3 regions of the Sphaerisporangium sp. NPDC004334 genome follow, and region 3 is predicted to be linked to each of the others. Evidence: riboswitches for the same ligand, from Rfam matches in the RefSeq annotation. Region 3 holds a riboswitch; each other region holds the start of a gene.
The links. Region 3 has a riboswitch for thiamine pyrophosphate ahead of ACWEN6_RS25475 (purine-cytosine permease family protein). Riboswitches for the same ligand answer to the same signal wherever they lie in the genome.
Positions count from the first base shown of each region.

Region 1: another riboswitch for thiamine pyrophosphate. It lies ahead of thiO (glycine oxidase ThiO); the one in region 3 lies ahead of ACWEN6_RS25475 (purine-cytosine permease family protein).
Region 2: another riboswitch for thiamine pyrophosphate. It lies ahead of tenA (thiaminase II); the one in region 3 lies ahead of ACWEN6_RS25475 (purine-cytosine permease family protein).

Region 1 covers NZ_JBSGDZ010000010.1:32,442-42,006, forward strand. The annotation lists gene metF (methylenetetrahydrofolate reductase [NAD(P)H]) at 1-847, opposite strand, end outside; gene ACWEN6_RS14455 (polyprenyl synthetase family protein) at 1,257-2,324, shown strand; gene thiE (thiamine phosphate synthase) at 2,418-3,056, opposite strand; gene ACWEN6_RS14465 (Rv2175c family DNA-binding protein) at 3,034-3,366, opposite strand; gene ACWEN6_RS14470 (NAD(P)/FAD-dependent oxidoreductase) at 3,458-4,627, opposite strand; TPP riboswitch at 4,806-4,918, shown strand; gene thiO (glycine oxidase ThiO) at 4,912-6,075, shown strand; gene thiS (sulfur carrier protein ThiS) at 6,149-6,340, shown strand; gene ACWEN6_RS14485 (thiazole synthase) at 6,549-7,268, shown strand; gene pknB (Stk1 family PASTA domain-containing Ser/Thr kinase) at 7,362-9,293, shown strand; gene alc (allantoicase) at 9,339-9,565, opposite strand, start outside.
Region 2 covers NZ_JBSGDZ010000039.1:49,796-59,360, forward strand. The annotation lists gene ACWEN6_RS36215 (helix-turn-helix domain-containing protein) at 1-874, shown strand, start outside; gene ACWEN6_RS36220 (helix-turn-helix domain-containing protein) at 1,019-2,383, opposite strand; gene ACWEN6_RS36225 (ATP-binding protein) at 2,653-3,132, shown strand; gene ACWEN6_RS36230 (hypothetical protein) at 3,118-3,351, opposite strand; gene ACWEN6_RS36235 (ISNCY family transposase) at 3,612-4,979, opposite strand; gene ACWEN6_RS36240 (hypothetical protein) at 5,282-5,704, shown strand; TPP riboswitch at 6,467-6,577, shown strand; gene tenA (thiaminase II) at 6,569-7,267, shown strand; partial or broken gene ACWEN6_RS36250 (cation transporter) at 7,336-7,695, opposite strand; gene ACWEN6_RS36255 (zinc finger domain-containing protein) at 7,823-7,984, shown strand; gene ACWEN6_RS36260 (hypothetical protein) at 7,969-8,313, opposite strand; gene ACWEN6_RS36265 (hypothetical protein) at 8,326-9,264, opposite strand; gene ACWEN6_RS36270 (SigE family RNA polymerase sigma factor) at 9,395-9,565, shown strand, end outside.
Region 3 covers NZ_JBSGDZ010000019.1:160,737-170,301, reverse strand. The annotation lists gene ACWEN6_RS25490 (LCP family protein) at 1-1,413, shown strand, start outside; gene ACWEN6_RS25485 (Fpg/Nei family DNA glycosylase) at 1,489-2,370, shown strand; gene ACWEN6_RS25480 (rhodanese-like domain-containing protein) at 2,568-2,900, shown strand; TPP riboswitch at 2,925-3,051, shown strand; gene ACWEN6_RS25475 (purine-cytosine permease family protein) at 3,042-4,394, shown strand; gene ACWEN6_RS25470 (methylated-DNA--[protein]-cysteine S-methyltransferase) at 4,494-5,057, opposite strand; gene ACWEN6_RS25465 (PAS domain S-box protein) at 5,219-7,105, shown strand; gene ACWEN6_RS25460 (ATP-binding protein) at 7,258-7,692, shown strand; gene ACWEN6_RS25455 (arginine deiminase) at 7,675-8,874, opposite strand; gene ACWEN6_RS25450 (YidC/Oxa1 family membrane protein insertase) at 8,999-9,565, opposite strand, start outside.

The DNA.
Region 1 (9,565 bases), on a different contig from region 3:
GGATGCCGGGCGCGCCCTCGTCGAGCAGGGTCTGGCACAGCTCGGCGGCGTGCTCGATGCCGAGACGCCGCACCGCGGCCGGGTCGTCGGCGACCGCCTCGAAACGCCGGGCCACATCGGCCGGGAACGGCGCCCCCGACAGCTTCTCGGACCGCGCGATCGTGCTGATCTGCGTGACCGGCATGATGCCCGGGATGATCGGCGTGTCGCACCCGGCGGCGGCCACCCGGTCGCGCAGGCGCAGGTAGTCGCCGGCGCTGAAGAACATCTGCGTGATGGCGTAGTCGGCGCCGGCCCGGCACTTGCGGACGAAGTAATCGACGTCGGACTCGACCGACGGCGACCTCGGGTGCCGGTACGGGAAGGCCGCCACGCCGACGCAGAAGTCGCCCGACTGGCGGATGAGGCGGACGAGATCCTCGGCGTAGGCGACGCCCTCGGGGTGCTTGACCCACTCGGCCAGCGGGTCGCGGCCGGGCGGGTCGCCCCGCACGGCGAGGATGTTGCGCACCCCCGCCCCGGCGAACCTGCCGACCAGGTGGCGCAGCTCGCGCACCGAGTGGTCGACGGCGGTGAAGTGGGCGACGGGCGTGAGCGTCGTCTCGTGGGCGAGCCGCTCGACGATCTCGACCGTGCGGTCGCGGGTGGAGCCGCCGGCGCCGTAGGTGACCGAGACGAACGTCGGGCGCAGCCGCTCGAGCTCGCGGATCGCGCGCCACAGCTGCCGCTCCCCCTCGTCGTTCTTCGGGGGCATGAACTCGAAGGAGAACGAGCGCCGCCCGGAGGCGAGCAGTTCCCGTACCGTCGGGACGCGGTCAGGACGGACGGATGGACGACCCAGAGCCATGGTGCCAAGGCTACAGGTCCGGACCGCCGCGCACCGATCGCCAACGTGCGGTGCGCGCGAGAGCCTTCGCGAGCGCGGAGGCCGCGCGGCCGGCGGACATCACCGGCATCGCTGGACCCAGGGACATCACCCAGGGACATCACAGGACCGAGGGACCCCACGACATCGCACAGACGCTCGACCGCCGGGCGTCGCGCGGGGCGGCGAGCGACGGGCATCGCACAGAGCGTGCGGCGCGTGCCACAGCCCCACACCGATCATCGCTCGCGTGTCGGGTTCCCTTCCGGTGCCGCGAACCGGTGTCGGCAGCTCAGCGGAGTGCGCCGGGCGTGCCACCGCCGGTCCATGGCGTGGGTCACACAAGGGGAGGGGAAGCGGCGGCCCGTTGTACGGCCGTTAATCTCAGAGCATGACCACTTCCTTCGCCCTGTCGGACGCGTTCCGTTCCGAGGTGGACCAGCGCCTGCGGGCGTTCGTCGACCGGCAGCGCCCCCTGGTCAGCGGCCCGGAGCTGAGCCCGCTTCTCGTGGCCGCCGAGGACTTCCTCGCCGGCGGCAAGCGGCTGCGCCCGGCCTTCTGCTACTGGGGCTGGCGCGGCGCGGGCGGAGGCGAGGACGCCGCCATCTTCACCGCCGCCGCCTCGCTGGAGCTCCTGCAGGCCAGCGCGCTCATCCACGACGACGTGATGGACGCCAGCGACATGCGGCGGGGCCGTCCGTCGGCGCACCGGCGGTTCCAGTCGCTGCACGAGGACTCGGGGTGGCAGGGGTCGGCGGAGCAGTTCGGCGAGGGCGCCGCGGTCCTGCTGGGAAGCCTGTTGCTGGTGTGGTCGGGCGAGATGTGGCGGACGAGCGGGCTGCCGGCCGAGGCGCTGGCCGCGGCCGAGCCGGTGCACGACCTGATGCGCACCGAGCTGATGTGCGGGCAGTACCTGGACCTGCTGGAGCAGGCGCACGGCCGCAGCACCTTCGACAGCGCGCTGCGGGTCGCGCTGCACAAGAGCGGCAAGTACTCCGTCGAGCAGCCGCTGCGCCTCGGGCTGCTGATGGCCGCGCGGGCGCCCGAGCCGTGGATCGACCGGCTGTGCGTCGACTACGGGCAGAAGGTCGGCATCGCCTTCCAGCTCCGCGACGACGTGCTCGGCGTGTTCGGCGACCCGGCCGAGACCGGCAAGCCCGCCGGCGACGACCTGCGGGAGGGCAAGCGCACGATGCTGATCGCGCGCACGCTGTCGGAGGCGACGCCCGAGCAGGCCGCCGACGTGCGCCTGCTGCTCGGCGACCCCAAGCTGGAGCAGGACGGCGTCGAACGGCTGCGCGCGATCATCGAGGACACCGGCGCCCTGGCGGCGAGCGAAGAGATGATCAAGCGCTATCTGGACGACGCGCTGACGTCCCTGGAGCGCGCGCCGATCACCGGCGAGGCGCGCGAGGCCCTGCACGAGCTCGCCGTGGCCGCGACGGCCCGCCGCAGCTGACGACGGCCCCGCCGGGTCACGTGAGAACGGCCCCGCCGGCCGTGCGCCGTGGCCGGCATCACGCGCCGCGGACGACGACGGCCCCGCCGGGGGTCAGCCGGGCGTGAGACGGCGGGCGAACTCGGCGGCGGCGGCTCCGGGGTCCTCCGCCTCGGTGATGGCGCGCACCACCACGACCCGGGTGACCCCGTAGGACATGACCTCGTCCAGCGTGCCGAGGTCGATGCCGCCGATGCCGAACCACGGCCGATCGGCCGCCAGGGCCGCGGCGTGCTTCAGCAGCCCGGGGCCCGGAGCGAAACGGCCCGGCTTGGTGGGCGTCGGCCAGATCGGCCCGCAGCAGAAGTAGTCGACGCCCTCCTCGACCGCCGCGGCGGAGGCCTCGGCGTCGCTGTGGGTCGAGCGGCCGATCAGGACCTCCGGGCCGAGGATGTCGCGCGCGACCGCCACGGGCAGGTCGTCCTGGCCGAGGTGCAGCACGTCGGGGCGCGCGGCGTAGGCGATGTCGGCCCGGTCGTTGACCGCCAGCAACGCCCCGTGCCTGTCACAGGCCGCGCGGAACACCTCCAGCAGCGCGAGCTCCTCGCGGGCCTCCAGACCCTTCTCGCGCAGTTGGACGACGTCCACGCCCGAGGCGAGGACGGCGTCCAGGAACTGGTCGAGATCGCCTTGGCGGCGGCGCCCGTCGGTGCAGAGGTAGAGCCTGGCGTCAGAAAGCGAGCGCCTGGGCACGCCTTTTCACCTCGGTGTGCCGACCGGCGACGATCGCGTCGATGGGGGCTCCCGGCAAGGAGTCGTCGGCGGTGAACAGCCACCGCAGGGCCTCGGCGTCGTCGTAGCCGGAGTCGGACAGCACGGTGAGGGTGCCCGGCAGGCCCTTCACCACGTCGTCGCCGGCGATGAACTTCGCGGGGACCTCGGGCTCTGGGCCGCCGCGGCGGACGCCGATGAGCTTCTTGTCCTTCAGAAGCTGCTTGGCGCGCCCGGTGCTGAGCCCGAGCCGCCTGCCCACTTCCGTGAGGGGGAGCCACTCCCCCACCATTTGATCAGTCTCGCGGTCGATCTGTGCAACAGAAAGCGTCACGGAACCACAACTACCACGTCGCGCCTCTTCTCAAACACCCCGCAGGGGGTCACAAGCAGTCGCGCAAGGGTATCGAGGGGTCGATCGCCCGATCAACGTCGACTCTTTGCCCGCCCTCGACGATGCGGCGGCCCTGGACCAGGTCACGGGGACGGTCGACGGTGAGGATGGCGGCCAGCCTGTCGTCCGGGGTGAACCAGCACGCCGCCCACTTCCGGTCGGTCTCGGGGTCGCCGCGCAGCACCAGCCGGCCCCCGTCGTGGTGGCCGGCGTACTGCACCATGCGGCCGAACTGCTCGGACCAGAAATAGGGCACCGGGTCGTACACGGCGGACTGGCCGAGCAGGGTGGCCACCGCGGTCTCGGGGGCGTTCAGGGCGGTGTCCCAGTGCTCGACGCGCATGCGCCGCCCGAAGCGCCGCGACCACCAGTTGGCGCAGTCTCCGGCCGCGACGACGCCCTCCATGGAGGTGCGGAGGTGCTCGTCGACCAGGACGCCGTTGTCTACCTCGATGCCCGAGCCGGCCAGCCAGGCGACGTTCGGGCGCACGCCGACGCCGGTGACCACGACGTCGGCCGGGATCCACGAGCCGTCCATCATGGTCAGCCCGCCGGGGTCGATCGAGCCGACCATCGTGCCGAGCCGCAGGTCGATGCCCGCCTCGGCGTACCAGGAGGCGGTGCGGGCGCCGACCTCGGGCCCGAGGGCCACGGCCAGCGGTGACTCGGCGGCCTCGACGACGGTCACCTCGCAGCCGGCGCGGCGGGCCGCGGTGGCGACCTCGGCGCCGATCCACCCGGCGCCGACGATCGCGACGCGGCACTCGGGTACGAGCGCGGCGCGCAGGGCCAGGGAGTCGTCGATGGTGCGCAGCACGTGCTGGGCGCCCTCGCCGCGCAGCCGGACGGGGGTGGCGCCGGTGGCGATGACCAGGCCGTCGTACTCCAGTTCGCCCTCGGTGGTCTCCAGGGCGCCCTCGCGAAGCCCCTTGGCGGAGACGTTGGTGCGCAGATCGACGTCCAGCGCGCCGAGATCGGAGTCGACGACCGTCGAGTCCAGCTCGCCCAGCAGCACGGCCTTGGACAGCGGAGGCCGGTCGTACGGCCGATGGGCCTCCTCGCCGATCAGAGTGACGCGCCCTCGGTATCCGCGCGCCCGTAGCGCCTCGACACTGCGCACGCCGGCCAGTCCGGCCCCCACCACCACGACATGATTCACAACCCGACCCTAAGCGGCCAGGACGGTAACCCGCCAACGGCGATTTGGTAACAAATTGGCTCACTGTCCCATACGGGCAGTGATGAGACCACTCAAGCGGGTGGCGATGCCGTACCAGGGCGGAAACGGACCGCCTCTCCCGCCGTCCCCGGCGGCGCCGGGACGGGATTAGGCTGGGTCCACCACGCGCGGGAGTCCGGCGAAACCGGGCTGAGAGGAGGGCTGAGGGCCCTCGACCGCCACGAACCTGATCCGGGTCATGCCGGCGAAGGGAGCGGACTCAGATGCAGGTGTCGAACGCGCCCCCGGCGGGCGCCGGGCGGCACGCCGACATGGTCGTCGTGGGCGGCGGCATCATCGGGCTCTCCATCGCCTGGCGCGCCGCCCGGCACGGGCGTTCCGTCATCGTCGTCGACCCCGCGCCCGGCTCGGGCGCCTCGCACGCGGCGGCGGGGATGCTCGCCCCGGTCAGCGAGGTCGCCTACACCGAGGAGCCCCTGCTGCGGCTCGGCCTGGCCTCGCTGGCCCGCTGGCCGGCGTTCGCCGCCGAGCTGTCGGCGGAGTCGGGCGTGGACGTCGACCACCGCGGCGAGGGCACGCTCGACGTGGCCTTCGGCGCGGACGACCTGGCGGCGTTGTCCGAGGTGGCCGGCTTCCTGGAGAAGTTGTCGCTGCCCGTCCAGCGGCTCACCGGGCGGGAGTGCCGCCGTGCCGAGCCGATGCTCGCTCCCTCCGTCCGGGGCGGCATCCTGGTCGCCGGCGACGCCTGGGTGGATCCCCGCCGCGTCACGGCCGCCCTGCTCGCCGCGCTGGCGCGCCGCGGCGTGCCGGTGGTCGCCGACCGCGTGACGGGGCTGCTCTCCGCGGACGGGCCCGTGCGGGGGGTGCGGTGCGCGAGCGGCACGGCGATCGGCGCCGGGCTGGTCGTCCTGGCGGCGGGGGCGTGGTCGGGCTCCCTTCCGGGCCTGCCCCCCGAGGTGCTCCCTCCGGTGCGCCCGGTCAAGGGGCAGATCATGCGGCTGCGCGGCGCTCCGGGGTTCCTCGGCCGGTGCGTGCGCGGCGTCGTGCACGGTTCGCGTGCCTACCTCGTGCCGCGCGGCGACGGCGAGATCGTGCTCGGCGCCACGCAGGAGGAGATGGGGTTCGACACCCGGGTGACCGCCGGGGCGCTGTGGGAGCTGCTGCGCGACGCCCGCGAGCTGGTGCCGGGGATCACCGAGCTGGAGGTGGTCGACCTGGCGGCGGGGCTGCGCCCGGGAACGCCGGACAACCTGCCGGTGATCGGCCCGAGCGGCGTGGACGGGCTGGTGCTGGCCACCGGCCACCACCGGGGCGGCGTCCTGCTGTGCCCGCTCACCGCCGAGCTGGTGGCCGGCGACCCCGACCCGGGGCTCGTCCCCCTCGCGGCGCTCTGCTCCCCTCTGCGCTTCACCGAGGCCCACCGATGAACGAAGGAGGAACGGGGCGCGCGCCCTGGCGGCGGCCAGGGCCCTCCCGCGCCCCGGAACGGCGATGAATGTAATGATCAACGGTGTGTCCTGCGACCTGCCCGCCGGGGCGACCGTCGCCCGCGCGGTCCAGGAGCTGACCTCGTCGGGCGCGGGCGTCGCGGTGGCGGTGAACGACGAGGTGGTGCGGCGCGGCGCGTGGCAGTCCACCACGCTCACTGAGCACGACCGCGTCGAGGTGCTGACGGCGGTGCAAGGTGGCTGACCACGGCGCCGGCCCCGCGGCCGGGCACGACATCGATCAGACCGGTACGACCAAGGCGGCCGGGGACGACGACGGCCGGGCCGGCGCCACCAGGGCGCCCGGGGACGACCTCGACCGCACCGGTGCGCACCCGGCGCCGGGGCACGACCTCGACGAGGCGGGCGACGCGCTGGTCATCGCCGGGGAGAAGTTCACCTCCCGGCTGATCATGGGGACCGGAGGCGCGCCCTCGCTGGAGGTCCTGGACCGGGCGCTGGCCGCCTCCGCCACCGAGATCACCACGGTGGCCATGCGGCGCCTGGACCCGGCGGCCCGGGGGTCGGTGCTGGACGTGCTGCGCGGCCGGGGCGTCAAGGTGCTGCCCAACACGGCGGGCTGCTTCACCGCGGGCGAGGCCGTGCTGACCGCGCGCCTGGCGCGCGAGGCGCTCGGCACCGACTGGGTGAAGCTGGAGGTCATCAACGACGAGCGCACGCTGCTCCCCGATCCCATCGAGACCTTCGACGCCGCCGAGCGGCTGGTCGCCGACGGGTTCGTCGTCCTGCCCTACATCGGGGACGACCCGGCGCTCGCGCGGCGGCTGGAGCAGGCGGGGTGCGCGGCGGTGATGCCCCTGGGCTCCCCGATCGGCTCGGGTCTCGGCATCCGCAACCCGCACAACATCGAGCTGATCGTCGAGGCGGCGGCCGTCCCGGTGATCCTGGACGCCGGCATCGGCACGGCGAGCGACGCGGCCCTGGCGATGGAGCTAGGATGCGACGCGGTCCTGCTCGCCAGCGCCGTCACCCGCGCCCAGCGGCCCGGCCTGATGGCGTCGGCGATGCGCGAGGCCGTTCTGGCAGGTCGCATGGCGCGCCTCGCCGGCCGGATCCCCCGGCGGCGGTACGCTGAGGCCTCCTCGCCGGCGATCGAGCCGCGTGCCAGGTGACAACGATGACCCCTTGGGGACGGGAGAACATGTCGGCATCGGTTTGGGATGTGCTTGCCCTCCCCCCGGCAAACCGCCCGTAAACTCACTCCCGTGGACACGACGGTTGCGGACCCCCTTCTAGGGCGGCTGCTGGACGGGCGGTACCGGGTCGAATCCCGCATCGCCCGGGGCGGCATGGCCGCTGTCTACCTGGCCCTGGACGTCCGGCTCGACCGCACGGTCGCCCTGAAGGTCATGCATCCCTCGCTCGCCGAGGACCCCGACTTCGTCCGCCGCTTCATCGGCGAGGCCAAGTCCGTCGCCAGCCTGTCGCACCCGAACGTCGTGCACGTCTTCGACCAGGGCACCGACGCGGGCAACGTCTACCTGTCGATGGAGTACGTCCCCGGGCGCACCCTGCGCGACGTGCTCCGCCGGCGGGGGCGCCTTCCCGCCCGCGAGGCCCTGGAGATCCTCATCCCGGTGCTGGCCGCCCTCGGCGCGGCCCACCAGGCGGGCATGGTGCACCGGGACGTCAAGCCCGAGAACGTCCTGCTCACCGACGACGGCCGGGTCAAAGTCGTCGACTTCGGGCTGGCCCGCGCGATCGAGGCGGGCAACCAGACCAAGACCGGCGTGATGATCGGCACGATCGCGTACATGTCGCCCGAGCAGGTGACCGCCGGGGTGGCCGACGCGCGCAGCGACGTGTACGCCGCGGGGGTGCTGCTGTTCGAGCTGCTGACCGGGCAGCAGCCCTATCAGGGCGACAGCCCCATGTCGGTGGCCTACCGCCACGTCCACGACCGGGTCCCCGCGCCCTCGGCGATCATCCCGGGCACGCCGCAGGCGCTGGACGCGCTGGTGCTCTCGGCGACCGACCGCGACCCCGCGCGCCGTCCGGCCGACGCCACGGCCATGCTGGTCGCCGCCGTCGAGGCCCACCGCACGCTGCCGCGCGACCCGGGGCCGCACGTCCCGCCCGCCGGGGCCACGTCCCCCTCGATGCTCCGCGAGACCGGCGTGATGCCGCGCGAGACCGTCCCGCCGGCCCATCCCACTCTCATCCACTCCCAGACCGAGATGCTGGCCGCCCCGCCGGTGGCGCCGGGCCCGCCCGGCGGACGCCGCGGCGTCCGGCCGGTCTGGCTCATCGCGGCGCTGGCCGTCGTCATGATCGGCGCGGTCGCCGGCACCGGCTGGTGGTTCTCCGAGGGCCGGTACACCAAGGTCCCCGACCTGCTCGGCCTCAACGTCACCCTCGCCAAGGAGAAGGCCGAGAGGCAGGGCTTCGCGGTCAAGATCGGCCCCGCCGAGCACGACGACAAGCTCGCCGAGGACAAGGTGCTGCGCACCGATCCCGAGCCGGGCAAGGACGTCCTCAACGACGCGGTAATCACGCTCATCCCCTCCTCCGGCCCGGTCAAGATCGCCGTGCCGAACGTGCTGAACCTCTCCCAGGGCGACGCGCAGGCGAAGATCTCCGAGGCGGGGCTGACCCCTGGCCCGGTCAGCCGGGTGCCCAGTGACACCGTCCAGCGCGGCCTGGTGATGCGCACCAGCCCGCAGGTCGGCACGAAGGTCCGCGAGGGCAGCCACGTGCAGCTCGTCCTGAGCGCCGGGCTGCTGATGCCGGACGTCAGCGACATGCAGTGCGACCAGGCCGACGCGTTCCTGCGGCAGAAGGGCTTCGTCCCGACGGTCGTGCAGCAGACCGACAACGCCCAGCCCAACACCATCATCGCGCAGGTCCCGACCGCGCGGTCGGAGGTCACCGCCGGGCAGAACGTGCAGCTCACCTGCTCCAAGGGGCCCGACACCGGCTTCCACTGGCCGTGGGAGAGGCCCGACAACCCCCAGCCCGGCCAGGCGCTCGTCGCCATCCCCGACGTCCGGTTCAAGAAGGTCGCCGACGCCACGAACGAGCTGCGCGCGGCCGGGTTCAAGGTCCGGGTGCGCCGCATCGCCGGCACCGGCGCGGTCGTGGCCGAGAACCCGCTCGGACAGGCCCCGGCGGGCACCCGCATCACCATCTGGCACTGACCCGCCCGGGCGCGCCGAGGTCCGTCCGTCGCGCCCGGGGAGCGATCAGACCCGCGCGCCGTCGCCGGGGGCGGGGATGCCGTAGAGGCGCAGGCGGCCGAGGCCGCCGTCGGGGTGGATGTCAAGGCGGACGTGCGTCGCCGGCCGCTCGCCGGCCAGGCGGAAGCGGTGGCGGGTGTCCGGCTGGAGCCGGATGCGGGGCAGCAGCTCGAACCATCCGGCGTCCGGCCCGGGCTCCGCGCCGCCGGGCACGTGGGCGGCGGTGAGCGACG
Region 2 (9,565 bases), on a different contig from region 3:
CTTCCGCAGCCTGCGCTCCACCCGCGTACACCAGCGGGCCAAGGCGGTCGCGTTCGTCGAGCAGGTGTGGGAGCTCACCCACGCGCTGGAGAAGCGCGTCCAGCTCCCCCCCGTCGACCTGCCCGGCTTCTCCGGCGGCGAGGTGCACGCGGGCGCCGAGCCGCCCCGCGACCCGGCCGCCGCCGCCCGGGCCCTGCGCGGCCACTGGGCACTCGGCACTGGGCCGATCGCCCACCTCGTCCGCCACATGGAGGCCCACGGCATCGTCGTGGTGCTGCCGCCGCCCGACGAGGACGCCACCACGGTGGACGCCTTCTCCACCTCCCACCTGCCGCGCCCCATCGTCGTGCTGACCGCCAACCGGTTCGACGACATCCACCGCTACCGCTTCACCGCCGCCCACGAGCTCGGCCACCTCGTGCTGCACGGCGACACGGCCGCAGGCGACCTGCAGCAGGAACGCGAGGCCGACGCCTTCGCCGCCGAGTTCCTCACCCCCCGCGACAGCATCCTCCCCGAGCTCCCCCGGCGCCTCGACCTGCGCAAACTGGCCGAGCTGAAGAACACCTGGGGGGTCTCGGTCGACTCGCTGCTGTACCGCTGCCGCGAGGTCGGCCTGCTGTCGGACTCCTCGACCGGCCGCGCCTACCAGCGCCTGGCCGTCCTGCGCGACCAGCCCGGCTTCGCCAACGAGGCCATCACCGGCTTCCCCGGGGAGCACCCCGTGCTGCTGCGCCAGGCGTTCGACCTGGCCTCCGCCGAGACCGGCCTCACCATGCCCGCACTGGCCGCCCAGCTGGCCTGGCACCTCCCCCGCGTCCGCCAGCTCCTCGGCATCCACGACCACCGCCCCCGCCTCCACCTGGTCCCCTGAAGCAAGGCGCTCCGGCTCAGGTTGAGTGGAACAGGCGAAGGTCTTCGCCTCCGCGCCCTAGAGGGCGCTCCGGCTCAGGGAGCATCTTGTGGGGGGCTCCGCCCCCGATCGAGGGCTCCGCCCTCGAGCTCCCGCCAGGAACGTTCACGCCGCCGCTTGCGCGCGTACTTGTTCGCGGAATTCACGCACGCCAACATGGTCCACGTAAGGCTCCAGGCTTGCCGCGAACCTACGTACCCGTCCGGCCAGTCGCGGCGAGGACAGCGACGGGATCGTCGGCATGACGGCTCCCGCGTGATCGAGCGCCTGTTCCAGCTCTCCCGCGCCGAGATACGCCTCGGCGGCGTTGATGCGGGCGAGCTGCGCCGAGCGGGTCGTGCCTTTCTGGGCACCCAGGGCCGCCTCGGCCCGTTCGACGGCCCGCTGATGGCGGCCGAGCATGTGCCAGGACCGCGCCGCCTCAGAGACGATCTTCGTGGCGTCGTACGGCGGGAGCCACGCCGGCTCGCGCTCGGTCGGCTCCTGCGCGTACGCCCGCTCGGCCTCGCCCAGCAGTCGCTCGACCTGCCTGACGGTGTGCAGGTCTTTCGTGTCGGCGTGCTTGACGACGAGCGCCGTCGCGAGTGCCTGATCTCCCAGCGCCAGACGTCCCATGAGACGTGCTGGGGCCTTGGCCTGACGGGCGGCGTCGGCGGCGGCGTTCGCGAGGCGCAGGGCCTCCGTCGGCCGGTCCAGGTAGATGGCCTGATGGGACATCACGTTGAGCACCCAGCCGGCCATGACCGAATCGTCCGCCGCCTTGGCCATCCGCAGTGCCTGGGCGAAGTGACGCTGCGCCAGCCCGTTACGACCGACGTCGAACGCCATCCATCCGGCCAGGCAGGTCATGTCGGCGGCGGCCGTCATGAGGGCGGCACCGGTGCGGTCGTCGTAACGTCCCCGCAGCAGCGGCGCCACCGAACCGTTCAGGTACCTCACCAGGGCCGGGCGTACGAGCCCCGCGCCGAACTCGTGGTCGATGCGGGCGAACGCCTGCTTCGCCTGACCGACGCGTTCCACGTCCGCCGCCCCGACCTGGGCACCCGGCCCGAGCAGCGTCTTCGAATCGACGACCGGATCGTAGTTCCAGGCGGTGAGCCACTCTCCGATCGCGGCGGGGACGAACGGCAGCGCCGCCAGCAGGTGGCGTCGTGACGGGTCCAATTCCGACCTCCAGAGTTCCAGGGCCGCTTCGACGGTAAGCCGCAGACCCCCACCCCAGAAGTCCGCCAGGGGACACAACGCCGTCTCCCCGTCGACCCAGCGCGCGACCTCCGCAGGATCAACCCTGAAGACCACCGCCATGCGCCCCCGGTGGACGGCACGCACCTGTTGGACGCCCCGCTCCCACCTCCCCCAGGTGGTAGGCGACACGCCTATCGCGTCCGCCGCCTCCTCCTGGGTGAGACCACGTCGCTTGCGAGCCGTGATCAGCTCCGGACGACCAGCCTGGAGTCCTGCCTCGCCCATGCTCTACCCCCTTGCCCTTCCCGTCACCGCACGCCAATGACCAAGTGTGACGCAACAAGCACAGAACGCGATGAGGGGGAGGTGGAACGACCTGCGAACGACCGATCGGCGTGAGGCGGGCGCGTCCCGGCGGAACGCCGCACCGGCCGTCCTTCACCCACCCCTCGCGACGAGGTTCTCTACTGCTCCCGGACCACATACGAACGGAGCGCGCTATGCGACCAGGTGACGACGTCGTTCCAGAGCTTCATTTCGCTGCGAGATATGCGGTGCACGCGACCAGCGGCGACCACGACGCGGCGCGCATCCGGCTCGTCGAAGTCCTCCCGCCCGGCACAGCGGGGCGCCGCGCCAGAACCGTGCTGCGTCATCTGCTCAAAGAGGCGGGCGCGGGACCGGAGGCGGTCGCCGATGCGGAGATCATCGTCTCAGAACTGGCCGCGAACGCCGACCGGCACGCCGCCGGGCCGTACGAACTGCGCGTCCTGGACAAGGCCGGGGTGCCGGTCTGGTGCGAGGTCGTGGACGGGAGCCCCGACTTCGGAGAACTCACCACGCGCATTGAGCGGCTGCGAGGGGCGAGGGGCGCCGATCTGCCGTCGCTGGCGGAAAACGGGCGCGGTCTTCTCTTGGCAGTCCGGCTGTCCGGAGGCGACTGCGCGGTGTACCCGGCGAGATCGTCGTCCACTCACGCACTCGGGAAGGCGGTAGGTTTCGCCCTTGCAACGCCCGTGTCAGGGCTGTTCTGAGGCGGTCTGGGGATCGGACCAGAAGGCGATGAGTTCTTCGGGGGTCAGCTGGTGGGGTGGGCCGGCGGGAGGGGTGCGGCCGGTGCGGACGGCCCAGGTGGTGATCAGCAGGCCGAGAAGCTCGGCGTCCAGGCGGGCCTCGCGGGGGTGGGGGGCGGCGTGGCGCGGGGGCTTGGCGCCCATGCGAGCGGCGCGGGTGACGGTGGCGAAGGACAGCATCGACTTCTCTCTTGGACTGAAGGGGTGCCGAATCCACGACGGAGGACGCCTCGCGAGGCCACGACCGACCCGGAACATCCCTGGCGACTCCGGAGCCTACGTTCCAGGACCGACTTTTTCGGATGTAGCCTCGTCCGGCTCCGGTGTCTAGCTACTTGCCCCCTGAAAAAGAGGCTTTGAGGCTCGGGCGGATCTTGCCGGTCGGTTGAGGCTTGATCGAGTTGGCTGGGTGTCGGCTCTGCCGGAGCGGCAGCCGGTAGTCAGCCGCCGATCACGGCCATCCGCTGCAGGTTGTAGGCGAAGATCCCCAGCCCGGCCCAGGTCTGAGCGCCTCCGAGACGGCGTAGCCGGGTCCGGCGGAGTCCGAATGTCCGCTTGAGGTGACTGATACGGGCTTCGACTCCCACCCGCCAGTTGCGCATCCGCCGGAAGCTGCGGGTGTGCTCGTACTCACGCCGGGACTTGCTGAGGGTGCCACCACGCTGCAGGCCGATGTGCCGCACCCCCAACTCGGCCAGGGCCTTGTCCGCTGCCGCGGTACCGAATCCGCGATCGCCGACGACGGTGGCCGGGACACGGCCGGTCCGCTCGATGACCTGCTCGACAGCCGGGACAAGTTGGGGAGCATCACTGGGATTGCCCTTGTTCAGCCGATGGAAGCAGATGAAGCCACGTTCGTCTTCGGCCACCAGCAGGGTGTAACCGAACTGGGTCGGGTGCTGGGGCTTGCCCTTGCGGATCGGACGGGCATCGGGGTCGGCCAGCGACACCATCCGGTCGGGGATGGTGCGGTTGCCGGCCAGGCGTTGCGTGGTCTGAGCCAGCAGCCGACCGGTGCCCGACACCGTCTGCTCCAGATCGTTGATCAGGCGTGCGAGCCGCCTGGAGGGCCGACGCGATAGGGCACGGCGGGCATTGCGGATCACCTGCGCCACCTGCGCCGACGTCGTGGCCGCGATGCCGGCGATCTCGCCGGTGAGCCGATCGATCTCCCCCAGCGCCTGGCCGGTGCGCCGCCGCAGGGTGCGGCTGATCTGCTTCAACCGGCGCCCCGCTGAGCGGCTGCGGTTGCGAAACGGGGTCCGGATCGCCGCGCCCGCCGCTTTGATGCGCCGTACCAGCCCACCCAGTTTTCGGACCCCATGCTCCAGAAGGTCGGCATCTGTGGGGTGGTCGATGTCGGCTTCGACCACGGTGGTGTCGATGCGCAGCTTGTGTCCTCGCAGTAGCTTGTCCTCCGTCAGCTTGCCCACCAGTGCAGTGTTGAGCTGGTCGAACACCTCTGGTCCCGCCCGCCGGACCAGTTTGATCAACGTCGTTGAGTGCGGCACCCGCCCATCCAGTGGAATGCGGCAGAAGCGACGCCAGCTGATGGAATCGGCGACTTCCCGGCACAGCGATTCATAGCCCAGCTGGTAGCGGTGTTTCAGGTACAACACTCGCACCAGGCAGGAGATCGGCACCGACGGGCGGCCCAGCCGGGCGTGGAACAACCCTCTCCAGGGTGCAATGAACCGCTCATCATCAAGGTAGGCGTCGATCCGGGCCAGCTCCTGCGGTAGCCGCGTCACCTCCTCCGGCAGCAGCGTCTCCCACAACGCGATCTGTTGCCCCGAGACACGCAGCACCGGTTACCACCTCCGGCGGGAACGACATCGACGTCATTCTCAACCGGCCGAGCCTCCCAGCGCTGTGATTGCCGAGGTCAGAAGTGCCTACCTCGAACCCTTCTTCAGGGGCAAGTAGCTAGGCCCAGCAGATGAGGCACCTTTCTCGGTTCCGGTAGGCGGTAGCCGGTCAGCTCACCGCTTGGCCTTCAATGGCGCTCAGCCTTGGCGCCGGCCGGGACGCCCCGGGTTGCTCGCGATTTTCGCTCGCTCCGGGCTTTCACCGCCTTCTCCGCAGGACGTTCTTCACTGACAATGCCGCTATGGACTGGGTACCCCTCGTTTCAACCGTAGCCGGAGCCGCTATCGCCCTCGCTGGCACCGTGCTCGCAGACACGCTCCGCCGCCGGGATGAGCGCGGGCGCAGCTGGCGCTCCGACCGTCGGCAGTGTTACCTGGAGTTTGTGACGGCGGTGAACGCGGCGCATGGTCTCCTTCGAGGCGCCGCCTCCGATGATCCGCAATCGAACATTCACAGGGCGACCAACAAGGCAATCAATGATTCGCAGATCTACAGAGCCAGGGAGATTTTTCTCGTCACGGCCGAGCCGTCCGTGGCAGGCGCTGGTGAGATCACGTTCAAGCGGTTGATGGCGATCCGCGATGCGGTGCGCTCGGGTACCAAGCCTGGTAGCGAGGAGTTCCACGACCTTTACACGATTTCGCCGAAGCCATATGGGGGCTGAGGATGGCTGCGCGCGTCGACCTTGGCTCTGGAGGGTTGGCGCCCGATGACTTACATCAGATCTCGTGGTCCGAAAGAGACACCTGCGACCTGTGTGCGACGCATTCACCTTTATGAATCTCGGTCACCCATCTATAGAAAGCGGGACCGGTTCGTGCAGGGTCACTTAGCTTTTCATCCTGCTTCGCGTAGCTGAAGGACAGGAATCACTCTGACGAGTCGACCTGCGCGAGGAGAACAAACGCGGTTTCCGCAGGTCGCACCATATCGGGAGAAGGTGCCGGCTCAGAAGACGGTGCAGATGCCGCCGCCATAGCTAGAAAAGTTTGGCTGTTGCCGGGCGAGAAGCAGCGTGGCGACGATGCCGCTAAGCAGTACCTGGCCGAACACCACGAGCATGGCGGTGAGGACATCCTTCTGTACACGCGGAGGCCGCGAGGCAGTAGATCCCGGCCGTATGGGCTGCGCTGGCAGGTTGATGGTTCGCCGTGGTTCGGCCCGTAGGGGGCCGGTGACTCAGTGACCTGTCGGCCTGGGAATTTGTTCGTGGTCGGTGTCCCGATAGCGTTCGTCGAGATCGCGCTCCGGCATGGCGCCCTCGCCTTTCGGATGACGACCTGATGTGTCGCTGTAGGTACGTGCCCGGACTTCCATCGCTTCACTGTGCGTGCGGCGCCGATAACAGAGAGCACCATTGATGGGACTTGCCTAGTATCTGCCTGAGCCGATTCGGACCAGGATCGGGACGATTAGGCTTGGGCGGAGACTGAAACGCGGGAGTCCGGTGGACCGGGCTGAGAGTGCGGCTGGGTGGCCGCAGACCGCTGGAACCTGTCCGGGTCATGCCGGCGTAGGGAGTTGCTTCATGACGACGTCCGAATCCGTCGTTCCGTCGCAGGCGCGGCCGTACAGCGAGGAGCTGTGGGAGGCCATCGCGCCGACGTACAAGGCCATCCTCGACCACCCGTTCATCAGGGGGCTGGTGGACGGGACGCTGCCCCGCGCGGCGTTCCGGCACTTCGTCGTGCAGGATTCGCACTACCTGCGGGACTACGCCCGCGCGCTGGCCCTGTGCGCGGCCAGGGCGCCCCGTGAGGAGGACGTGCGGGCCTTCGCGAGCGACGCGGTGGGGGCCATCGCCGCCGAGCAGGAGATGCACACGGCGTTCATGGCCGACCTCGGCGGGTCGGCCGAGCAGGCCGCGGGGCAGCCGGTCGGGCCGACCACGCGCGCCTACACCAGCTACCTGCTTGCGACCGTCTACGGCGGGTCGTTCCTGGACGGGCTCGCGGCGGTGCTGCCCTGCTATTGGATCTACGCCCGGGTGGGCGAGGCGCTGCTGGAAGAGTCGTCACCCGACCCGCTGTACCGCCGGTGGATCGCCGCCTACGGGGACGAGACCTTCCAGAGCGTGGTGCGCCGGGTGGTCTCCCTCGCCGACCACGCGGGCGCCGAGGCGACCGGCGGCCAGCGCGCCCGAGCGCTGGAGCACTTCGTCACCACCTCGCGCTACGAGTGGATGTTCTGGGACGCCGCCTGGCGCCAGGAAACCTGGCCCGTCTGACCGAGGCGCTCCTTGGCGAAGGGCACCCGGATGCGGGTAATCCCGCCACGCGGTCAGATGATCTCGTGTCACCGCGAAGGGGCGCCGTCCTGCGGGGTTGCGCAGCAGCCATCGCCACACTCCTGGGCGACCTGTCCCGCCGGACGCGTGGCCGCGGTCGGGACGCAGCATCCCTCGCCGCGCCAGGCCTCGCGGCCTTCCTTCACCGCCACCGCGGCGATGACGAGGGCGGCGACCGGATCGGCCCACCACCAGCCGAAGGCGCTGTTGAGGGCCAGGCCGGCCAGCAGATAGGTGCACAGCAACGTCTGCTTGGAGTCGGCCACCGCCGAGGCCGAGCCGAGCTCGCGGCCGGCTCGGCGCTGCACGGCCGACAGGACCGGCATGACCAGCAGGGAGGCGGCGGCGAGGACCAGGCCGGCCGTGGAGTGATCGGCCGCCTCGGCGCCGGCACGCCGGGAGTCTGTTCCGCCGCCTCCTCCTCCGGCGCCCTAGACGAGATAAGTCCTAAGTCCGGTCAGTGGGCGTAGGCGATCAGTGACCGGGTGATGGGCGGTGGCCGCCGGAAGCGCCTGCCGCACCCGCGGCGGCAAGGTCGCCCCCAAGTACCACACCCCGCGCATCGTGCTCGTCCTCCAGCTCCGCACCGAGCTGGAGGTGCGCGCACTCGGGCGATCTGGGCGAGGGACGGCGCGGTGGCGTCATCGTGGCCGGTGACGTGCCGAGGGCGGCGCTGCCGGCCAGGCCGAGCCCGAAACGTACCCTGCGACGAACCCGGCGCCGAAGCAGCCCCCCGCGCCCGCCGGGTCGAGCGAGGTGTCCAGCTCGCCCTGTGACCACGCGTCCGCGAGGACCCCGGCGAGCCGGGTGCGCAGCCAGGCGAACGTCTCCTCGACCGAGCGGCGCAGCTCGGAACCGGAGAACTCCGCCTCCGCACGGGCGCGCAGGTCGTTGGCACTGCGGGCGATCGCGGCCGGCGCCAGGTCGGACCGGCTTCCGACGGGCCGGCCCCGCGCTTGGCGAAAGAGCGCGGGTGACAAGTTCACCCGCGGGCGCCGCTACGGCAGGGCGGGCACGGCCGGCGCGGTGTTGGTCCAGCCGGCCTCGAGCACGATCTGGGTGCTCGTCTCGTTGAGGGACAGCTTGCCACTGATCGCGGTCGTCTGGCTCTGGGACAGCAGAAGCATCGTGCCGGTGTCCACGACTAGGTCGGTCTTCTCTTTGATCGTCAGTCCGTTGTCCTGAACGGCCTTCGGGTGGTCGATCGACAGGGCCGCGCCGGCTCTGCCCATGCTGTCCTTGGTCTCTCCCTGCGAACGGACACTGGGCATCGTCAGCAAGAGCTGGTAGGCCGCGGCGCGGACGTTCTTGGGCGCCGGAAGCTGGTTGAGCATGCCCGGCAGCGCCCCGGTGATGTACTGGTCCACGTTGTTCTGCTTGACCCGTGAGACCCGCGCGGCCTCGGAGAGCCAGGACTTCAACGCGTTCGGGTCCGCGGGCAGCCGCTGGACCTCCTCGTACGTCAACTTCTGCCCGGCCAGAAAGAACTGGTCGTCGTTGCCGCGTACGGGCCCGACGTGGCCCTTGTCCGGCACGGTCGACAGCTTCACGACCTGGCCGTCGGCCGTGCGGGTCCACTTGGCCGGCGAGCCGTCGCGGCGCCACGCCTTCCGGTCCGTCGCGCTCTTCGGGTGCGCCCCAGCCTTCCGGTATCCGAACCAGGCCTTGCCGTCGGGCGCGGTCCATTCCTCACTGAGCTCCTGCTCCACCACCCAGTAGCGATTCGCGCCGCTGCCCATTTGGCGGGGACCGGTGCGCTGGGTCAGCACCCTCGTATGCCAGTAGGCGCCTTCAGGCGGAGCCGACGCGGCGGCCGCGAGCCGCGTCTCCGGCGCCTTCAGGACGCTCGGCAGGCCCAGCAGGGCGGCGGTGCCCACGGCGGCCAGGCCAGTGCCGACGGCGATCAGCGGCCGGAGCGGTGCTGTCGCGAGCTTCATGTGTTTCCTCCAGAGGTCCGAAGTGACGTCCCCCAATACGCCTGGGCGCCTCACAAGGTTGCCTGCGGCACTCGGGCAACTGCTGGAGGATCCAAGGCGTATTAGGAGGCGTGAAACGGGACAGACAGACGTGAGCGGCGCGGAGCACGACTTCGGCGCATTCGTGGCCGCAAGGGCCACGACGCTGCTGCGGGTCGCCTATCTCGCCTGCGGGAACGAGGCGGAGGCGGAGGACCTGCTGCAGACGGCGCTGGAGCGTACCTACAGGAACTGGGACAGGGTGCGGCACGACAGCCCCGAG
Region 3 (9,565 bases):
GATTGGCCGGGAAACGGCGGGTCGGGGGGATCCGACGAGACCCTGGAGGGGCCGACGCGGGCTCTCCGGCGCCCTGCCGGGGCGGGTGGCGAGGGCGCGTACGGCGCGCCGGCCGCGGGCCGGGCGGATGGCCGGGCAGAGGGTCAGGCGGCGGGCGGGTACTCCGCCGGTCAGCCCGCGCACCGCTTCCCGCAGGGCGCGCCGGCTCACGAGGGTGAGCGCGGACGCGGCGGCGCGCCGGCCGGCGGGCCGGACGACGACGCCACCGTCCTGCAGCAGTACGGCGCGGGAGGCGAGGCCCCGCCCACCGCGCCCTCGGGCGAGGGCCGGGGCAGGTCGTCGCGCGTGTACGGCAAGCCGCGCGCGGGGCAGGCGCCGGTGCGTCCGCTGCCCGGCACGCAGCCGCCCGGCGGGGGAAGCGGCTCGGGCGGCGACCAGCCGCCTGGTCCGCCTCGTCCTCCCCGGCGCATCGGCCGTCTGGTGCTCCGCGTCCTCGCGGTCGTGCTGGTGCTGCTGATCGTGCTCGCCGTCGGCGGGTTCTTCTGGATCAACTCCCGGCTCAACGTCGTGGACTCGCTCACCGACTACGCCGGGCGCCCGGCGGCCACCCCGGGCGAAGACTGGCTGCTGGTCGGCTCCGACAGCCGGGCCGGGCTGACGGCCGCCCAGCGCAAGAAGCTCGCCACCGGCCGGGCGGTCGGCAAGCGCACCGACACGATGATGCTCCTGCACGTGCCGGCCGGCAGTGGCCGGCCGACCCTGGTCAGCCTGCCCCGCGACTCGTTCGTGCCGATCGACGGGCACGGCAGCGACAAGCTGAACGCCGCCTACGCCTTCGGCGGCCCCAAGCTGCTGGCCAAGACCGTGGAGAAGGTCACCGGCATCCGCCTCGACCACTACATGGAGATCGGGTTCGGCGGCTTCGTCGGCATCGTCGACGCGATCGGCGGGGTGAACATCTGCGTCAAGCAGAACATCAAGGACCCCAAGGCCGGCATCGACCTGAAGAAGGGCTGCCAGGACATGGAGGGCGGCACCGCGCTGGGCTTCGTCCGTACCCGGGCGACGGGCGCGATCCCCGACTTCGACCGCACCCAGCGCCAGCGGCAGTTCTTCTCGGCCGTGGTCAAGAAGGCCGCGAGCCCCGGCGTGCTGGTCAACCCCTTCCGCTCGGTGCCGCTGGCGATGGCCGCCACCGACTCGGTCGCCGTCGACGGCGGCACGGGCACCTTCGACCTGTTGTCGCTCGGGATGGCCATGAGCGGCGACCCGGTCGCCACCGCCGTCCCCATCGGCTCGCTGCCCACCATCAACGGCGCCGCGGTCGTCAAATGGGACACCCAGCGCGCGCTGCGGCTGTTCGGCTCCCTGGCCGAGGACAAGCCGGTGCCCAAGGACGTGCTCACCAAGTAGGCCCGCGGTGAGCGGCCACGCGCACCCGTCGGCCGCTCACCGGGCGGACCCTCGGTCAGCGGTTAGTGTGATGGCATGCCCGAGCTTCCCGAGGTGGAGTCGCTCGCCGAGTTCCTGCGCGAGCGGGCCGTCGGCCGCGTGGTCGCCGGTGTGGACGTGGTGGCCTTCCAGGCCCTGAAGACCGTGCGGCCGCCGGTCACCTCGCTCGGCGGCCTGGCGGTGACCGCCGTGGCGCGCCACGGCAAGTTCCTGGACCTCGACTGCGACGGGCTGCACTTCGTCACCCACCTGGCCCGCGGCGGCTGGCTGCGCTGGCGGGAGGACCTGTCGGGAGCCAGGCCGGTGCGTCCAGGCAAGGGGCCGCTGGCCGTGCGGCTGCGGTTCGCCCCCGACGACGACGACGGCCGGGCGCCGGGCTTCGAGTTGACCGAGGCCGGCACCCAGAAGCGGCTGGCCGTCTACGTCGTCACCGACCCGGCCGAGGTGCCCGGCATCGCGAGCCTCGGCCCCGACCCGCTGGCGCCTGACTTCACCCCCGACGTGCTCAAGGGCATCGTGAGCGGCAGCCGCACGCAGATCAAGGGGCTGCTGCGCGACCAGAAGATCATCGCGGGCATCGGCAACGCCTACTCCGACGAGGTGCTGCACGCGGCCAAGATGTCCCCGTTCAAGATCGCCGACTCGCTGAGCGACACGGCGGTCGCCGACCTGCACGAGGCGATCGTCACCACCCTGCGCGAGGCCGTCGAGCGGTCGCGCGGTCTGGCCGCCAAGGACCTCAAGACCGAGAAGAAGTCCGGCCTGCGGGTCCACGGGCGCACCGGAGAGCCGTGCGAGGTGTGCGGGGACACGATCAGGGAGGTCTCCTTCGCCGACTCCTCCCTGCAGTACTGCCCGACCTGCCAGACCGGCGGCAAGCCGCTGGCCGACCGCAGGATGTCCCGGCTGCTCAAGTGAGGCGGCCCCTCGGCTCCTCCGGTGGGCCCGCTCGCCCGGGGCCGTTACCGCCGCGCGAGTGGTGGTGCCAGGTGGCCGGCCGCGCCGGGGCTCTGAGGTGTTTTGCGGTGCTTCGCCGGTGCGCGAAGGGAAAACTTCCCGGCGTCACGGCGCGACAACCCTCCGTTAGCGGGCGGAAGGCTCGCGAAGCGGGGACAATGGTCGGCATGACCGTCCCAGAGATCCAGGCCGGGGCCGTGCCCGACGACGCCTACCTGCTCGACGTGCGCGAGCCCGACGAGTGGCAGGCGGGCCACGCCCCGACGGCCGTCCACATACCGCTCGGCACGCTGCAGCAGCGGGTCGAGGAGATCCCCGCCGGAGTCCCGGTGTACGTCGTGTGCCGTGTCGGCGGCCGGTCCGCCCAGGCCACCGCCTGGCTCAACCACGTGGGCCGCGAGGCCGTCAACGTCGGCGGCGGCATGCACTCGTGGGCGGCCGCCGGGCGTCCCATGGTCGCCGAGAACGGGGGGCAGCCCTACGTCGCCTGACGGCCGGATGTAATAATCGCGCAAAATACATAGCGCGGGAGCTCGGGCGTCACCGGGCTGAGAGGGCGGTTCCCAGCGAGGGCTGGGCGCGCCGCCGACCGCCGGAACCTGTCCGGGTAATGCCGGCGTAGGGAGCGTGCGATGACGTCCGCCGTCGATGAAGTCCCCCTGACCCTCGACGAGGCCCCTCCGAAGACCCTCGGATTCCTCGACCAGGGCGCCTTCTGGGCCAACCTCGGGGTGAGCCTGCTCGGCTTCTCCGGCGCCCTGTACCTTCTCGACCCGCTGGGCGGCGCGCCGCTGAGCATGGTCGCGGCCGTGCTGGCCGCCGTGGTGGGCAGCCTGGTCGGCACCGTCATGGTGGGCCTGGCGGCCATCCCCGGCGCCCGCACGGGCGCGCCCGCGATGGTGCTGCTGCGCGGGCTGTTCGGGGCCCGGCTGTCGTACCTGCCCACCGTGCTGAACATCGTCCAGATGCTCGGCTGGGGGGCCTTCGAGCTGTGGGTGATCGCCAAGGGAGCACAGGCCGTCTTCGGCGACTCCGTGCCGTACGCGGTCTGGGTGCTGGCCGCCGGCGCGCTGACGATCGCCCTGACCATCCGCCCGCTGGGTGCCATCCGCCTTCTGCGCCGCTTCGTGACGGCCGCCGTGGTCGTCGCGATGGTGTGGCTCGCGGTGGCACTGATGCGCGAGGCGCCGAGCCTGGGCGGCGGGAGCTGGAACGCGTTCGCCCCCGCCGTGGACTACGTGATCGCGCTCTCGGTCTCCTGGGTCCCGGTCGCGGCGGACTACGCGCGGCACTCGCGGTCCGGCCGGGCGGCGTTCACCGGAGTGGTCACCGGCTACACGATCGCCCAGGTGGCGTGCCTGGTGCTCGGCATCGTCGCCCTCGCTTCGGTCGGCAACGACCCTGACCGGGTCTGGAACGCGTTCGTCGCGGTGCCGCTCGGCGCGCTGTTCTTCGGCGTCCTGGTGCTGCGGGAGGCCGACCAGTCGTTCGCCAACGTCTACTCCACGGCCATGTCCCTGCAGAATCTGCTGCCCCGGGTCGACCGGCGGGTCTTCTCGATCGGGGTCGGCGTGCTGACGACCGGCATCGCGCTGTTCGCCAACGTGAACTCCTACGGGGCCTTCCTCGGGGTGATCGGCGCGGTGTTCGTCCCGATGTTCGCCGTGCTCGTGGTCGACTACTTCCTGCTGGGCGGGGCCGCGCGATGGGACACCTCGCAGGACGCGCCCTCGCGCTGGGCGATGCTCGTTCCATGGCTGCTCGGCTTCGTGGCGTACTGGGTGTTCACCGGAGCGGCCACGCTGAAGTGGTGGGACGAGCGCTGGGCGGCGCTCCGCGAGCTGATCGGGTTCGAGCGGCAGCCGTGGATGAGCGCGGCGCTGGCCGCGTTCGTCGTCTCGGCGCTGGTGACGCTGCTGGTGGGCCTGTTGAGGCGGCGCGCCCGCGACGGCGCCGCCCTCACCGACGCGCCGGTGGCCCGGTAGCGCCCGTGGCCGGTGGCACCCGTGGCCCGGTCGCACTCGGTCGCCCGGCCGTAGTCGATGGCCCGGTCGTAGCCGGTCGCCGGCCTCGATCGAGTGCGCCTAGTCCGCCGCGGCCTCCAGGCGGAGCAGGACCTCCTTGGCGGCGGGGCCGCCGGCGTAACCTCCCGGCCGTCCCGGCGCCTCCAGCGCCCGGTGGCAGGGGACGATGACGCACACCGGGTTGGCCGTCAGGGCGTTGCCGATCGCGCGCAGCGCCTGCGGACGCCCGATGCGCTCGGCGATCTCGGGGTAGGTCGTCACGCGGCCGTAGGGCACGGCCATCGTCATCTGCAGCACCGTGCGGGCGAAGGGCGTGGCCAGCCGCAGGTCGACCGGAACGGTGAACGCGCGCAGCCTGCCGGAGAAGTAGGCGTCCAGCTCGCGCCGGACCGGGTCCAGGCGCCGCGGGTCGGGGCCGATGAACGTCCCGATCTCGCGGGAGACGCGCGCGAAGATGACGTGCTCGTTCTCGTAGCTGCACGCGACCACGCCGCGCGCGGTGACGGCGAGCGCGAGCGGCCCGACCGGCGTGTCGGTGGTGCCGAAGGCCACCTCGGGCGGGGTCTCGCCCACATAGCCGGGAGCGGTCACCCGCACCAGGGCCTCGAGATCCCCTGTCGTCATGGCCGTACCCCTCTCGCCTACCGGCAGCGTATCGGAGGGAGCCCTGCTCCCGGCCGCGCCGGAGGGAGTGGCGCCCATGTCATCGGCCGCTGCGCCGAATGCGATGATTCGCACATCGAAAGTGCCAAGGCGCGGGGGCAAAAACGGGCACGATGGGGGTCATGAGTGACGACAGGGGAGAGAACCTCGATGACGGCTTTGCCCGCGCTGTCATCGCGAGCTCGCCCAATGCCGTCGTAACCCTCGATCGTGATCTTACCGTACTGATCTGGAACCCCGCGGCGGAGCGCCTGTTCGGCTGGTCCGCGGCCGAGATGACCGGGCGCCGGGCGCCGCTCGTGCCCGACGAGCTGGTGGCCGAGCACAACGCGGTACTGGAACGGGTGCGCACCGGCGGCCCGGTCTCCCTGCGCACCAAGCGCCTGCGCTGCGACGGCTCGCTGCTGGACGTGGGCGTGGACATCAGTGCTCTGCGGTCGGAGGCCGGCGCGCTGCTCGGGTACGTGAGCGTCTACCACCCGGCGGAGAACGACGCGGTCGCCCGCGAGCGGGCCGCCCGCCGCGCGCGGCTCGTGCGGCGGCTCACCGACGTGGTGGGCGACATCAACGCCGAGCTGGAGCTGGAGCCGGTGCTGGACCGCATCGCCGCGAGCCTCACCGAGCTGACCGGGGCCGACGCGGGCGGCTTCGTGCTGATCGAGGACGAGCGGCTGCGGCTGGTGAGCACCCACGGCCTGCCGGAGCGGGTGAAGGGCGCGACCGCCGACCTGCACAGCAGCCTGGTCGGCAAGCTGCTGCGCACCGGCAAGACCGTGCTGCTGGAGACCGGCGACCAGGCGGTGCTGGACGAGCTGATCTGGTCGGAGCTGCCGGGCCTGCACACCATCGCGCTGGGCGTCGCCGCGGTCGGCGGCCGGCCCTACGGGGCCCTGTACGCGCTGTTCGCCGAGCACAAGGCCGGCCACATCGAGCTGGAGCTGCTGGAGCTGCTCGCCGGGCACGCCGGCATCGCGCTCGCCAACGCCATGGCCTACCAGGACGCGGTGCGGCAGCGGGCGCACGAGCGCGCCGTCGTCGACGCCAGCGCGGACGGCATCGCCGTGCTCGACGGGGGCGGGCGGGTCACCCAGTGGAACCCCGCCGCGGAGGAGCTGACCGGCCTGGCGGCGGCGGAGGTGATCGGCGTCCACCCGCCGTTCCCGCTGCCCGGGCCCGGCGAGAAGCTCACCACGCAGCTCCCCTCCGGCCGCTGGCTGGACGTGGTCAGCGCCGGGATCGGCGAGACCGCCGAGGTCGTCGTGGACTTCCGCGACGTGACGCTGGCCAAGGAGCTCGAGGAGGCCAAGGACCTGTTCCTGGCCACCACCAGCCACGAGCTGCGCACCCCGATCACGGTCGTCCAGGGCTTCGCCAGCACCCTGGACGCGCGGTGGGACAAGCTGTCGGACGTCGAGCGGCGCTCGGCCGTGCGCACCATCGCCGAGCGGGCGCGCGACCTCGGCCGGCTCATGGACCATCTGCTCCTCGGCGCGCGGGCGGGCGGCGAGAAGTTCAAGATCCGGCTGGAGAGCTTCGACCTGGGCGAGCGCGTGCGCGCGGCGACGCTTGGCATGCCGGTGCTGTCCGACCGGCACCACGTGGAGGTGGACATCCCGGGCGACCTGCCGCTGGTCGACGGGGACGCCCTGGCCACCGACATCCTGCTCGGCCAGTTGCTGGAGAACGCCTTCAAGTACTCGCCGGACGGCGGCCTGATCAGGGTGCTGGCCTGGCCGGAGGACGGCCGCGTCGTCCTGGCCGTCGACGACGAGGGCGTCGGCATCGCGCCGGAGGACCGCGAGCGGGTCTTCGAGCGGTTCGTTCAGGCCGACAGCGGCGACCGCCGGCGTTTCGGCGGCGTGGGGCTCGGGCTTTACATCGCGCGCACCCTCGCCCGTGCGCAGGGCGGCGAGGTGACCGCGCACGCGCGTCCCGGCGGCGGCACCCGAATGCGATTCGTTTTGAGCATCGCCGACGCCTATATCGGATCCGACACACCGAAGCGGTAACGAGCTGGTCACAGATGACCGCGCCTATTGTCGAATCTGCACAAGCAATGATCGCCGCGCGGTTTCCAGAACCATCGAACGGGGCATTTCGGTCGTACTGGGATGTGTTTTCCTCAGGGGGAAATGCAGGAGAACGGGGAAGTGAGGGCGTCGTGCTGTTGCCGTATGCGCCGACCAGCGTCGCCGTCGCACGCCAGCGTCTCAGCGCCGATCTCGAGGCATGCGGGGTGTTCGCCACCGCCATAGAGGACGCCGTCCTGGTGGTGAGCGAGTTGCTGAGCAATGCGTTGCGTCACGCCCACCCCCTCCCATCAGGCCAGATCATGGCCACCTGGGAGTGGGCGGAGGACCACCTCGAGGTCACGGTGAGTGACGGGGGAGCGGCCACGGAGCCCCGCGCGGGCCGGCCGGCCCTGTCCTCGCTGGGCGGCCGGGGGCTCGGCATCGTCGAGTTCCTCGCCGAGCGCTGGGGGGTGCGTCACGACGAAGACGTGACCACGGTGTGGGCGGTCATCCATGCCCCGGTCGCTGTCCTTAATTCGCAAGTTCGGACGCCCGAAATAGGGGCCCTACGCGAGTGCGGCTAGACGCTCCCTGCTAACAGGGCATGACATGCAGCGTGGACCTCCCCGGCCGCTGCCGAGTTCGCTGCCCGCAATTCGGATGACCTTCACACCCGCGGCCTCCAGGCGGGCGTTGGTCTCGACGTTGCGCTCGTAGGCCACCGCCACCCGCGGCGCCAGCGCCAGAGTGTTGTTGCCGTCGTCCCACTGCTCGCGCTCCGCGGTCACCGGGTCCAGCCCGGTGTCGATCACCTTCACCCGTTCGACCCCCATGGCCTGCGCGGCCGCCTCCAGGAACGGCCGGGGCTCGAAGACGCGCAGCTCACCGCCCTCCGCCGAGGTCACGGTGTAGGCCTGCAGCGAGTAGGCGACCGGCGGGTACATGACCACGGTGTCCAGGTCCACCATCGTGCAGATGGTGTCCAGGTGCATGGTGGCCCGCTGCTGGGCGATCGGCACCGCGAGGACGGTGTGCGCCAGCCCCGCGGCGAAGACCCGCCGGCACAGCCGCTCCACCCCGGCCGGAGTGGTGCGCTCGCCGGTGCCCACGGCGAGGACCCCGGGCGCCATCAGCAGCACGTCCCCGCCCTCCACGTGTTCCAGCCACGGCTCGTACAGGTGGCCGGTGCCGGAGAACCTCGGGTGGTAGGTGTAGATCAACCGGGTGAGCAGGCTCTCGCGGGTGCGGGCGGGCATGGCCAGGCTCGTCACGGCCACCCGGTCGCCGATCCACACGCTGGAGTCCCTGGTGAACAGCAGGTTCGGCAGCGGGTCGATAACGAAGTCGTGGCGGTCCATCAGCTCGTACACAAGACCCCGGCCGGTCTTCAGCTCCTCGCGGGCCAGGCCCGCGATCAGAGTCTGGGTCAGGTCCTCGGGGTGCAGCTCCGAAAGGTGGCGGCGCGCCAGCTCGGCGAGCCGGTCGCCGAGCTGGCGCTCCTGGAGGACGGCGCTGATGATCTCCTCACGCCCGGCGTCGTACTCCAGCGTGTCCTGGAGCAGCTCGGTGAGGTAGAGCACCTCGACGCCGTGGTCGCGCAGCGCCTGGGCGAAGGCGTCGTGCTCCTCCTGGGCCCTGCCGACCCATGGGATGCCGTCGAAGAGCAGCTTGTCGCTGTTGCGGGGGGTCAGCCGCTTGAGCTCGGCGCCGGGACGGTGCAGGAGCACCGTCTCCAGCCGTCCGACCTCGCTGTCGGCACCGTTCATCGTTCGGACCTCCCGGTCGGCGTGCGGTCATCGTTCCCGGCATTCCACGTTAATGGCGTACAAACCTCCATGAGGGCGCGAGGTCGCCGTATCGGGCCGGCAGGGGGTGCGCGGGACCGCCGGGTCAGACCGGACGGGGGTAGAGGACCGCGCGCTCAGCGGCCGTCCACGCGGTGCTGACCAGCAGGTACAGCCCGGCCGCGAGCGGCAGGACGGCGGCGGCGGCGATCGTGCCGAACGGCAGCAGGCGCAACGCGCGCGGCACGGTGTCGTCCATCCGCCTCCAGGTCAGCCAGGCGACCACCGCCAGCAGCGCGAACAGCCCGGCGAAGACCAGGACGGGCGCGCTGAACAGGCCGCCGGACGCCAGCGCGGCGGCGAAGTGCTCACCCAGCGGCACGCCGAGGGCACTCTGGGCGAGCAGCAGGTTGGCATGGCCGGCGATCGTCGCCGAGACGAAGACGCGGTAGACGACCATGAAGAACGGCGCCTGCGCCAGGCCGGGCAGAAGCCCGGCGAACATCGAGGTCCCCTCGGCGGCGTACAGCTTGGAGGTCTCGCGGACCAGCCGCTCGGGATCGCGGGCGAAGCGCTCGCGCAGCTTGGCCACCTGCGGCGCCAGGCGCAGGCGCGCCTTGTGGGCGGTCGCCTGCCGGACGCTGAGCGGCAGGAGCAGCAGGCGCACCGCGAT